DNA from 2 places in the Vreelandella gomseomensis genome. Region 1 is predicted to be linked to the other one. Evidence: predicted binding sites of a transcription regulator. Region 1 holds the regulator's gene; the other holds the start of a gene.
The links. The regulator PhoB, encoded in region 1, activates phosphate uptake and scavenging genes when phosphate is short. The targets are predictions, from matches to a motif close to TGTCATANNNNTGTCANA.

Region 1 (4,314 bases):
CAGTGATCATTTTTAGGCGGTGATGCGTACCAGCTTCCAATCCTTTTGCGGGACTCCAACCGTGGACGTTACCCTGACTGGCAGTGTGACCGCCTTCTTGATTCATTCCATGAATCTTCAATCATCCCTGTTAACACAAGACATCCTTGCCCTGCATCGGTTCACTATCTAAGTGTAGTTACTTTTCCAATTTTCGTAAAGAAAAGTATCAACAGTTGTCTGCATCTTACAATGCGGAGTCACTGTCTTGAAGATTATAAAGCAGCTACTGTGCCAGTTGCCCGACATTCATTTTTTTAATCATCTTTACAGATACTTATAATTAAAACGCAAAGGCATTTTAGGGCCCCGAGCGTGACATTTGGATACCCTTGGCATGGGTCGTTATGACACATGTGGCGCGACTACCCAGCGGTGAGCCGGGCAAACAAGCCGAGCAAACTAGGTAACGGACGAGACGTTGTGCGTCGGCGCAGCGGGGGTCACGAGGCGGGTAGCCGGGAAGACACAGCGGAACAGGGCGCCTTCCCCCGGGTGTGAATCGATCTGTAGCTGGGCGTCATGACGCAGCAGCACGTGCTTGACGATGGCAAGCCCGAGACCGGTGCCCCCGGTCGCGGTGCTACGGCCCTTGTCGACGCGATAGAAGCGTTCGGTGAGACGGGGAATATGCACGGGGTCGATCCCCTCACCGTTATCGCTCACCTCGATACAGGCGCCTGAACCGAACGCTTTCCAGCGCAGCGTAATGGCACTGCCTGGCGGCGTATAGCGCACCGCATTGAACGCCAGGTTGGAAACGGTACTGCGGATTTCCTGTTCGCTACCCACCAGCTGTGCGACGTTGTCGATGTCGATATCAAGCGTATGCTGGTGGTCGGAAAGCGCCAGCGCATCGGCCCCCACGTTGTTCAACAGGGCCGCCACATCCAGGGGCTGGTGATCTTTCCCGCCCTGGTCAATTTCCAGCCGCGACAGCAGCAACAGGTCATTGACCAAGTTCTGCATACGCTGCGTCTGGGCCTGCATCTGCTCGATGCCACGCCCCAGGCGAGGGGGTAGCTGGTCGGATAGCTCGCCGTAGGTCTCGAGATAGCCGGACAGCACGGTCAACGGCGTACGCAGCTCATGGGAGACGTTAGCGACGAAATCGCGACGCATCTGCTCCAGCTGATGCAGCCGGGTGATATCACGGGCCATCACCAGACGTTCATCGTCACCGTAGAGGGTGATCTGGTACTGCAGGATACGTCGTTCATCGATCGGCGAGGTCAGGGTGAGCGGCTCGCTGTAGTCGCGGGCGTTGAAGTAACTGATAAACCGCGGATCACGCAACAGGTTGGTAATGTGCTGACCACGGTCGTGGGCCGTTTGCAGACCCAGCATGTTGGTGGCAGCGCTGTTCCACCACTCCAGGTCGCCATGGTGGTCGAGCATCACGATGCTGTCGCGCATGGCCTCGGAGGATTCCTGGATACGCGCAAGGGTCGTGCGCAGGCGGTTCTGGGTAATCCGCTGGCTTTTCTGGTAGCGATAGAGGCGGTCAAACAGCTCGCCCCACAGGCCGTTAGCGGCGGGCGGTTCATCCTGGGGGCGTTGCGTTAGCCAGCGATACGCAGCGCGCAGCTGCCGCAGGTGGTAGGTCAGACAGACCGCGAAGCCGCCGGCAAGGCCCAGGCCCGGCATGCCGACCAGCCACCCCAGGCAGATACCAAGCGCCGTCCAACCGATCAGGCGCCACAGCTCACGACTCCACAAACGCACGGTTAGGCTCGCGCGGAGAAGCGGTAACCGGTACCGCGTACCGTTTGAATCAGATTCTGATGCGCATCACCCAGCGCCTTGCGTAACCGGCGAATATGTACGTCAACGGTGCGCTCTTCCACGTAGACATTGCCTCCCCACACCTGATCGAGCAGCTGGCTGCGCGTGTAGGCCCTTTCCTGGTGGGTCATGAAAAACTGCAGCAGGCGGTATTCGGTGGGCCCCATATCCAGCGCTTTGCCGTAGGCGCTGACCCGGTGACTCACCGGATCGAGCAACAGGCCGTTAATTTCGATGGGATCCTCAACGCCGCGAGGGGTCGCACGGCGCAGCACGGCCTTGAGGCGCGCCACCAGCTCGCGGGGGGAAAACGGCTTGGTAATGTAATCGTCAGCGCCGGCTTCCAGGCCCTGAATCTTGTTATCCTCCTCACCCTTGGCGGTAAGCATGATAATCGGCAATTCAGCGGTGGCTTCTTCCCGCTTGAGCCGACGCGCCAGCTCGATGCCGCTGGTTCCTGGCATCATCCAATCGAGCAGCAGCAGGTCGGGCTGGTGGTCAACCACCATGGCATGGGCATCCTGGGCGTTTTCCGCTTCCAGTACGCGATAGTCAGCCATTTCCAGCGCCACCGCGATCATCTCGCGAATGGATGCCTCATCATCGACGATCAAGACGGTCTTGGCAGTCATTCCGGAGCCTCACGGTGTTCGATAGAAAGAAATCCAGTGACAGATCAATGACGATGACACCATGACTTGATGACAATTCTATGACATTGCCAGGGATTCGCCAGCCGCTGGCCACCAACTCAGCACAATCCCGGCAAACACCAGCAGACCCGACCAGTGATTATTCAAAAACGCCTGAAAACAGGCGTCGCGCTCACGGTGACGGATCAGCCGCTGCTGGTGGACGAAGGTTGCCGCCATTCCCGCCAGCCCCAGCCAGAAAAAGCCGCCCAGCCCCACGCGCGCCCCCGCCCAGGCCAGCAGCGCCAGGGTCATGAGCTGCAGCAGCCCGATCACCCAGCGGTCGGCGTGGCCCAGCAGCACGGCGGTGGATTTGATGCCAATCTTGATATCGTCGTCGCGATCGACCATGGCGTACTGGGTATCGTAGGCGACGGTCCACAGCACGTTGGCCAGGAACAACAGCCATGCTTCCACCGGCACATACCCGAGCACTGCGCCGAACGCCATGGGAATCGCCCAGGAGAACGCCGCCCCCAGCACCACCTGAGGAAAGTGGGTATAGCGCTTCATGAACGGGTAGATGAAGGCCAGCACCACGCCGCCTAGCGACAACAGTACGGTAAACCAGTTGGTCAACAGCACCAGCATGAACGCCGCGACCACCAGCCCGATAAACAGCAGCTGCGCCTCGGTCTCACTGATCCGCCCGGTGGCCAGGGGACGATGCTTGGTGCGTTTGACGTGACCATCGAGGTGGCGGTCGGCGTAATCGTTGACCACGCACCCGGCCGCGCGCATCACGTAGACGCCAGCGATGAAGACCAGCAGCACGCTGCGCCCCGGGACGCCCTCAGCGGCCACCCACAAGGCCCAGAGCGTGGGCCACATCAGCAACCAGGTACCGATGGGCCGATCCAGCCGCATCAGCCGAATAAAATCCATCAGGCGACCCATTCCTATCGGCCGCAGTAGAGAACGATCCATGCTTACCTCATCCATCCAAGAGACGCAGCGTTAGCCTAGCGCGAAGGCAGCGCAAGATCATCCGCCATGGTCGATAAAAAATATTCCTGCACCAGTAGCGATAGCCCACCGTGCTTACAGCCGTGCTTACAGCCGTGCTGGAAAACCGAGCGCCGCCCCCACTGGCTAGTGACGTCTTCATCGCCTGGGTAGGTAAATTCAGGCGCCTGTCGCGTGGCGTAAAGCGGCCCACGCACCAGATCCGGCTGGCGAAACAGCCAGCTGCCCAGCGACCGCTCGCCCAGACGCTCCAAACCCTGGCCGCGCAGGGTTTCAAGAGGTGCCACCGAGCGCGCCACGACCCAGGGGGCCTCGTCCACGCACAGGGCAACCTCGCGCTGCCAGGCATAGCGCCTGGCCGCCATGCCCAACGCCTGGGCCTCATGGGGCTGGGGGAGACCCACGCCCTGGCGCAACAGCCGCACGCGAAACGACCGTTCGCCGCCGGCGGCCACCAGGCGTGCCGTCAATGAATCCGTGGACGCCACCCACTGCCACCACGCGGCGCTCATGGCCGGGCGCAGCGCGCTAATCGGGCGCCAACGCGGCAAATCGGGAGCTGAACAAACAGAGCGACGCAACACCAGCGCCTCCAGGCAATTTAACGGTGCGTTAGTGTAACATGGGGCCACGTAAAGGCTTTTGTCCCACTGACCCTTGGACCACTGCATGCCCTCATCACACGCTGAACTCACGATTGTCGGCACCGGGATGGCGGGCGTTGGCCTTGCCCGCGCGCTGCGTCGCCAGGGCGATACACGCTCCCTCTGTCTGATCAGCGCCGACAGCGGCGACGACTACAGCAAGCCCCTGTTATCAACCGGCTTTGCCA
Region 2 (4,314 bases), on a different contig from region 1:
TGCTGGTCAACCCCCGCCCGAGCTGGCACAAGCTCAGCTGGTTCGGCGAGTTTATCGCCTCGATCCCCCGCTACGCGACCAACACCACCGAGACCGCCCGCCTGGCCATTGCCGCCCGCGAGCACCTGTTTCAGTGGGCAAAAGACGAGCAGATCGACTTTGACCTCAAGCAGAAAGGCATTCTGCATATCTATCGCGATAAAGCGGGCTATGACCATGCCGCCAAGGTCTCCAAGTTGCTCAGCAAAGGCGGCCTGGAACGCCAGCCGGTCAGCCCCGACGAGATGCGCGCCATCGAGCCCACTCTGGCGGGCAACTACTACGGCGGCTTCTTTACCGAAAGCGATGCCACCGGCGATATTCACAAGTTTACCCATGGCCTGGCACAGGCCGCCGAGCGTCGCGGTGTGACGTTGAAATATGGTCACAGCGTGCAGGATATCGGCGCGGACGAACAGCACGCCTGGATCACCGCCACGCTTGAAGGCGAAGCTGACAGCGTGCCGATGCGCGAAACCTTCGATGGCGTAGTGGTCTGCGCAGGCGTCGGCAGCCGCGCCCTGGCCGCCAAACTGGGCGACCGCGTCAATATCTACCCGGTCAAAGGCTATTCGATTACCGTGCAGCTCGACGACGACGCCTCTCAGCAGGCCGCGCCCACCGTCAGCCTGCTGGATGACGAAACCAAGCTAGTGACCAGCCGCCTGGGCGACGAGCGCTTTCGGATTGCCGGCACCGCCGAGTTCAACGGCTTCAACCGCGACATTCGCGACAACCGTATCCGCCCACTGATCCGCTGGGTCGAAGACTGCTTCCCCGGGGTCAGCACCCGCCGCGTGGTACCCTGGGCGGGCCTGCGACCGATGCTCCCCGACATGCTGCCCAAGGTCGGCCCCGGCAAGTTACCCACGGTGTTCTACAACACCGGCCACGGCCACCTGGGCTGGACGCTCTCGGCCATTACCGCTGATATGCTGGCGGATGCGGTGGACTCGCCCAAGGGCAGTCCGCTCGCTAGCCCTCGCTAACGACACCGTCAACGGCCAGAGGCTATCACCCAACCCAGGCCTGGTTGATCGCTACCACCGCGCTAGCCGCACGCCACAAAAAAGCCGCAGGCATGACCTGCGGCCATTCATTTGCGACGTTTACACCCCGACCGGCCCACCATCGCGCTTTTGAATCACCACGGTCGATGCCCGAGGACGCACCTGGCCGCTGGCCGAAACGGTAGCGTCTTGCGCTAGCGCATTGCCATCGGCGGGCCAGTTACCCGGGTGCTGGATGTTGATAAACAGGGCGGTTTTATCCGGCGTGGCAAAAATGCCGGTGACTTCGCAGCCGTTTGGCCCGACCGCAAAGCGCTTCAGCTGCTGCTGGTTGCTGTTGTTGATCACCGGGCCGGTGCCTTGGATATCGTCCAGGCTGTTGGGCACCACGGCCAGCAACTGGTCGTTGGTATACTCGGTGACCCCTTCATAACCGTTATCCGTCTGGATCCAGAGGATGCCCTGACCGTCGCCGCGCTCGTCGAACCAGAGTCCATCGGGGCTGGCGAACTGGTTCATTTCGGTCAGGCCCGAGTGGTTATCCGCATCGTCGGACGCCGCACCAAACACAAACACCTCCCAGGTAAAGGCATTGGGCAGGCGGCTTTCGCGCCAGCGAATAATATGCCCTTGGGCGTTATCGGCGCGCGGGTTGGCGGCGTTGGTCGGCGCCAGGTCATACCCCACGCCCGCCTCGTCGAGGCTGTCGCCGCCGTTGGTAAAGGTGGCCTGGGTATCTTCAGCGGTGCGCTGGGAGTTATTGGTCAGGGTGAGGTACACCTCCCCGGATGCTGGATCAACGGAGGCCCACTCGGGACGATCCATGGGTGTGGCGCCCATCAGGTCGGCGGCGTCGCAGGTGTTGATGATAATGCCCGCCAGGTCGTCGTCGGCCAGGCCCAGTGCCGTGGCAAGCCGACGTCCATCTTGCGTCCGGGCGTCCGGTGTGAGCGCCAGCCACTCACCGCTACCGTCAGGGTGGAAGCGAGCCACGTACAGGGTACCGTTATCCATGTACTTGCTGCCAATCGCCAGGCGATCATACTGCTCGCCGGGACGGTTGGCATCGGCAGGATCCCAGGCCGCATCGGAGACGTATTTATACACGTATTCATTGCGGGCATCGTGGCCCGAATAGAACACCACCGGCTGGCCGGCTTGCAGCTTGCCGAGCCAACATCCTTCATGGCGGAAGCGCCCCAGCGCGGTGCGCTTGACCGCGAGCGCGTCGCTGTACGGGTCGACTTCCACCTGATAGCCGAAGGTACGCGCCTCGTTGCGATAGTCCTCTTCGGGGCGCTCACCGCGTGGGGTGATATCGAAGCGGGCAAACTCGTCGTTGTCTTCAGTGGCATCCCCCGCCGAGGTATCCCAGCCGTAGCGGCTTTTATCGGTGGGGATACCGATCCGCGCGTCGTCCTGGAAGCGCTCCCCGTGGTGGACGAACACATTGGGCCAGTTTTCTTCGCAGGCAATGTAGGTACCCCAGGGCGTGACCCCGTTGCCGCAATTATTGTTGGTGCCTCGGGTTTGGAAGCCCGCGGGCGAGAAGCGCGTTTTGACGTAGTCGCTGCCCGCCACGGGCCCAGCCAGTTCAATAACAGTGGCACTGGTCAGGCGGCGGTTGTAAGCCGACCCCGGCACATGCGACCACTGACCTTGGGTATCTTTCTCTATCTCGACAAGGGTCACGCCGTGCGCGTTGATTTCGGTGCGCGACTCCTCCGCAGGCCGCTTGCCTCCATCGGTATTGGTAGGCCCGCCTTGAGGCGCCCATAATGCCGATTGGTCGATGTATTCATTATTGAGCGCCAGCACGAAGCGACGCGACGCGCTGCCTTCATCCAGCGCAAACCCGGCCATGCCGTCGTGGTGCATGCCAACGCTCTCCGCCTGACGCTCGGCGGTCATTGGCTGATCGGACTGCCAACTGTCGCCAGCGCTTAACGGAGTGCCCCAGGGTACCAAGACTTGTGCAACATAACCTTCCGGCACCACCACGGCATCAGTGAGTGACCCATGAACCGCCTCAAATGCCAACGTCAGGGGTGTTTTTTGCGCGCCGCTTGAGGCAATCGCCTGGGCCGCGCCGCCAAAGCTGAGCATCGAGGCGGCCGCCATGCTCAAGCCGCCGCGCATGACATCGCGCCGGGATACATGGCGCGCCAACACCTCAGCAAACGGCTGATTGCCGCTCTGGTTAAACAGGCGATGGTCTTCGATTTCCTTGCTCATGGTGACGCCCCTCTTCTAATCGTATTGCGAGTCACGAATCGTGTTAGGAGGACACTAATTCCGTCAGGTGACAGCAAGGTGACGAACCCTCTACCGTTTTATGACCAATGCCGCTTACAATTCGGATAGATCAACGTAACTGCCACCTGCCCGTTAAGGTTTCGTCCAGGAGATCACACGATGGCCACGACCATGCCCGACCAGCTCACGCTCGATGCCCTGGCGACGCTGTCGCCGCCTCTTCCTGAAGTGGAGGTACACGGCCTGGATATGGGCTGGTATATCGTGCGTCTCCACCGTCAGGGCGCCGTCAGCGTATTGGTCAACGCCGACGGCGAGACACGCCGCTTTACCGGCACGCAGTGGATAAGCCGCACGCTGGCCCCCTTGGGGTATACGCACGGCATTCTCACCTGGGCCGACGCCGCCGATGAAATGATCGGCACGGATGTACCGCCCGTGTCCGCCGAGCAGCGCATGGCCCACGGCGTACGGGTGGCATTTGATACCCGGCATTAACGGGCCACCAGGCCACACTGTGTTACTTTCGATATGGCCATGTGGCCTGACGCGACCCAAGGCGCCTTCCGCTAATTAAGCAATAGATGCAGTCGTTGCGCATCGCTTTCGGCCAGGGCTGGCTATAAAATCAAAACAGCGCGCCGCCATTATTATTTTTGTATGAGTTACTCGTCTCCAGCAAGGAAGGACGCTATGCGCGATGATGAAAAATATACCAATTCCGAAGATCAGTTACTCCACCTCCAAAACCTTCTCGACGACCCGGACACCACCGCACTTAAAGCGTACTTTACTGAACTCGACATTCTGGATATTGCGCGGACGCTAGAATCGTTCCCCGCTAAAACCCGCGACTTTCTTTGGGAGTTTATCCCCGACGAGCTGGTCGGCGCGGTGCTTGCGGAAGTCGACGAAGATATTCGCGCTGACTATATCGAAGAGCTATCGGCAAGCGAAGTCGAGCAAATTGTCAAAGGGCTGGATGCTCAGGACGTTGCCGAGGTTCTGG

Region 2: QC815_RS12925 (PhoX family protein) is a predicted target of PhoB. The motif match lies at 3,351-3,368, and genes of this name have one in related genera.

The regions. Positions count from the first base shown of each region.
Region 1 covers NZ_JARWAI010000003.1:199,823-204,136, forward strand. The annotation lists gene phoR (phosphate regulon sensor histidine kinase PhoR) at 442-1,764, opposite strand; gene phoB (phosphate regulon transcriptional regulator PhoB) at 1,767-2,456, opposite strand; gene ubiA (4-hydroxybenzoate octaprenyltransferase) at 2,535-3,443, opposite strand; gene QC815_RS05065 (chorismate--pyruvate lyase family protein) at 3,479-3,994, opposite strand; gene QC815_RS05070 (NAD(P)/FAD-dependent oxidoreductase) at 4,152-4,314, shown strand, end outside.
Region 2 covers NZ_JARWAI010000009.1:128,744-133,057, reverse strand. The annotation lists gene QC815_RS12930 (D-amino acid dehydrogenase) at 1-1,028, shown strand, start outside; gene QC815_RS12925 (PhoX family protein) at 1,149-3,284, opposite strand; gene QC815_RS12920 (DUF6482 family protein) at 3,465-3,803, shown strand; gene mgtE (magnesium transporter) at 3,999-4,314, shown strand, end outside.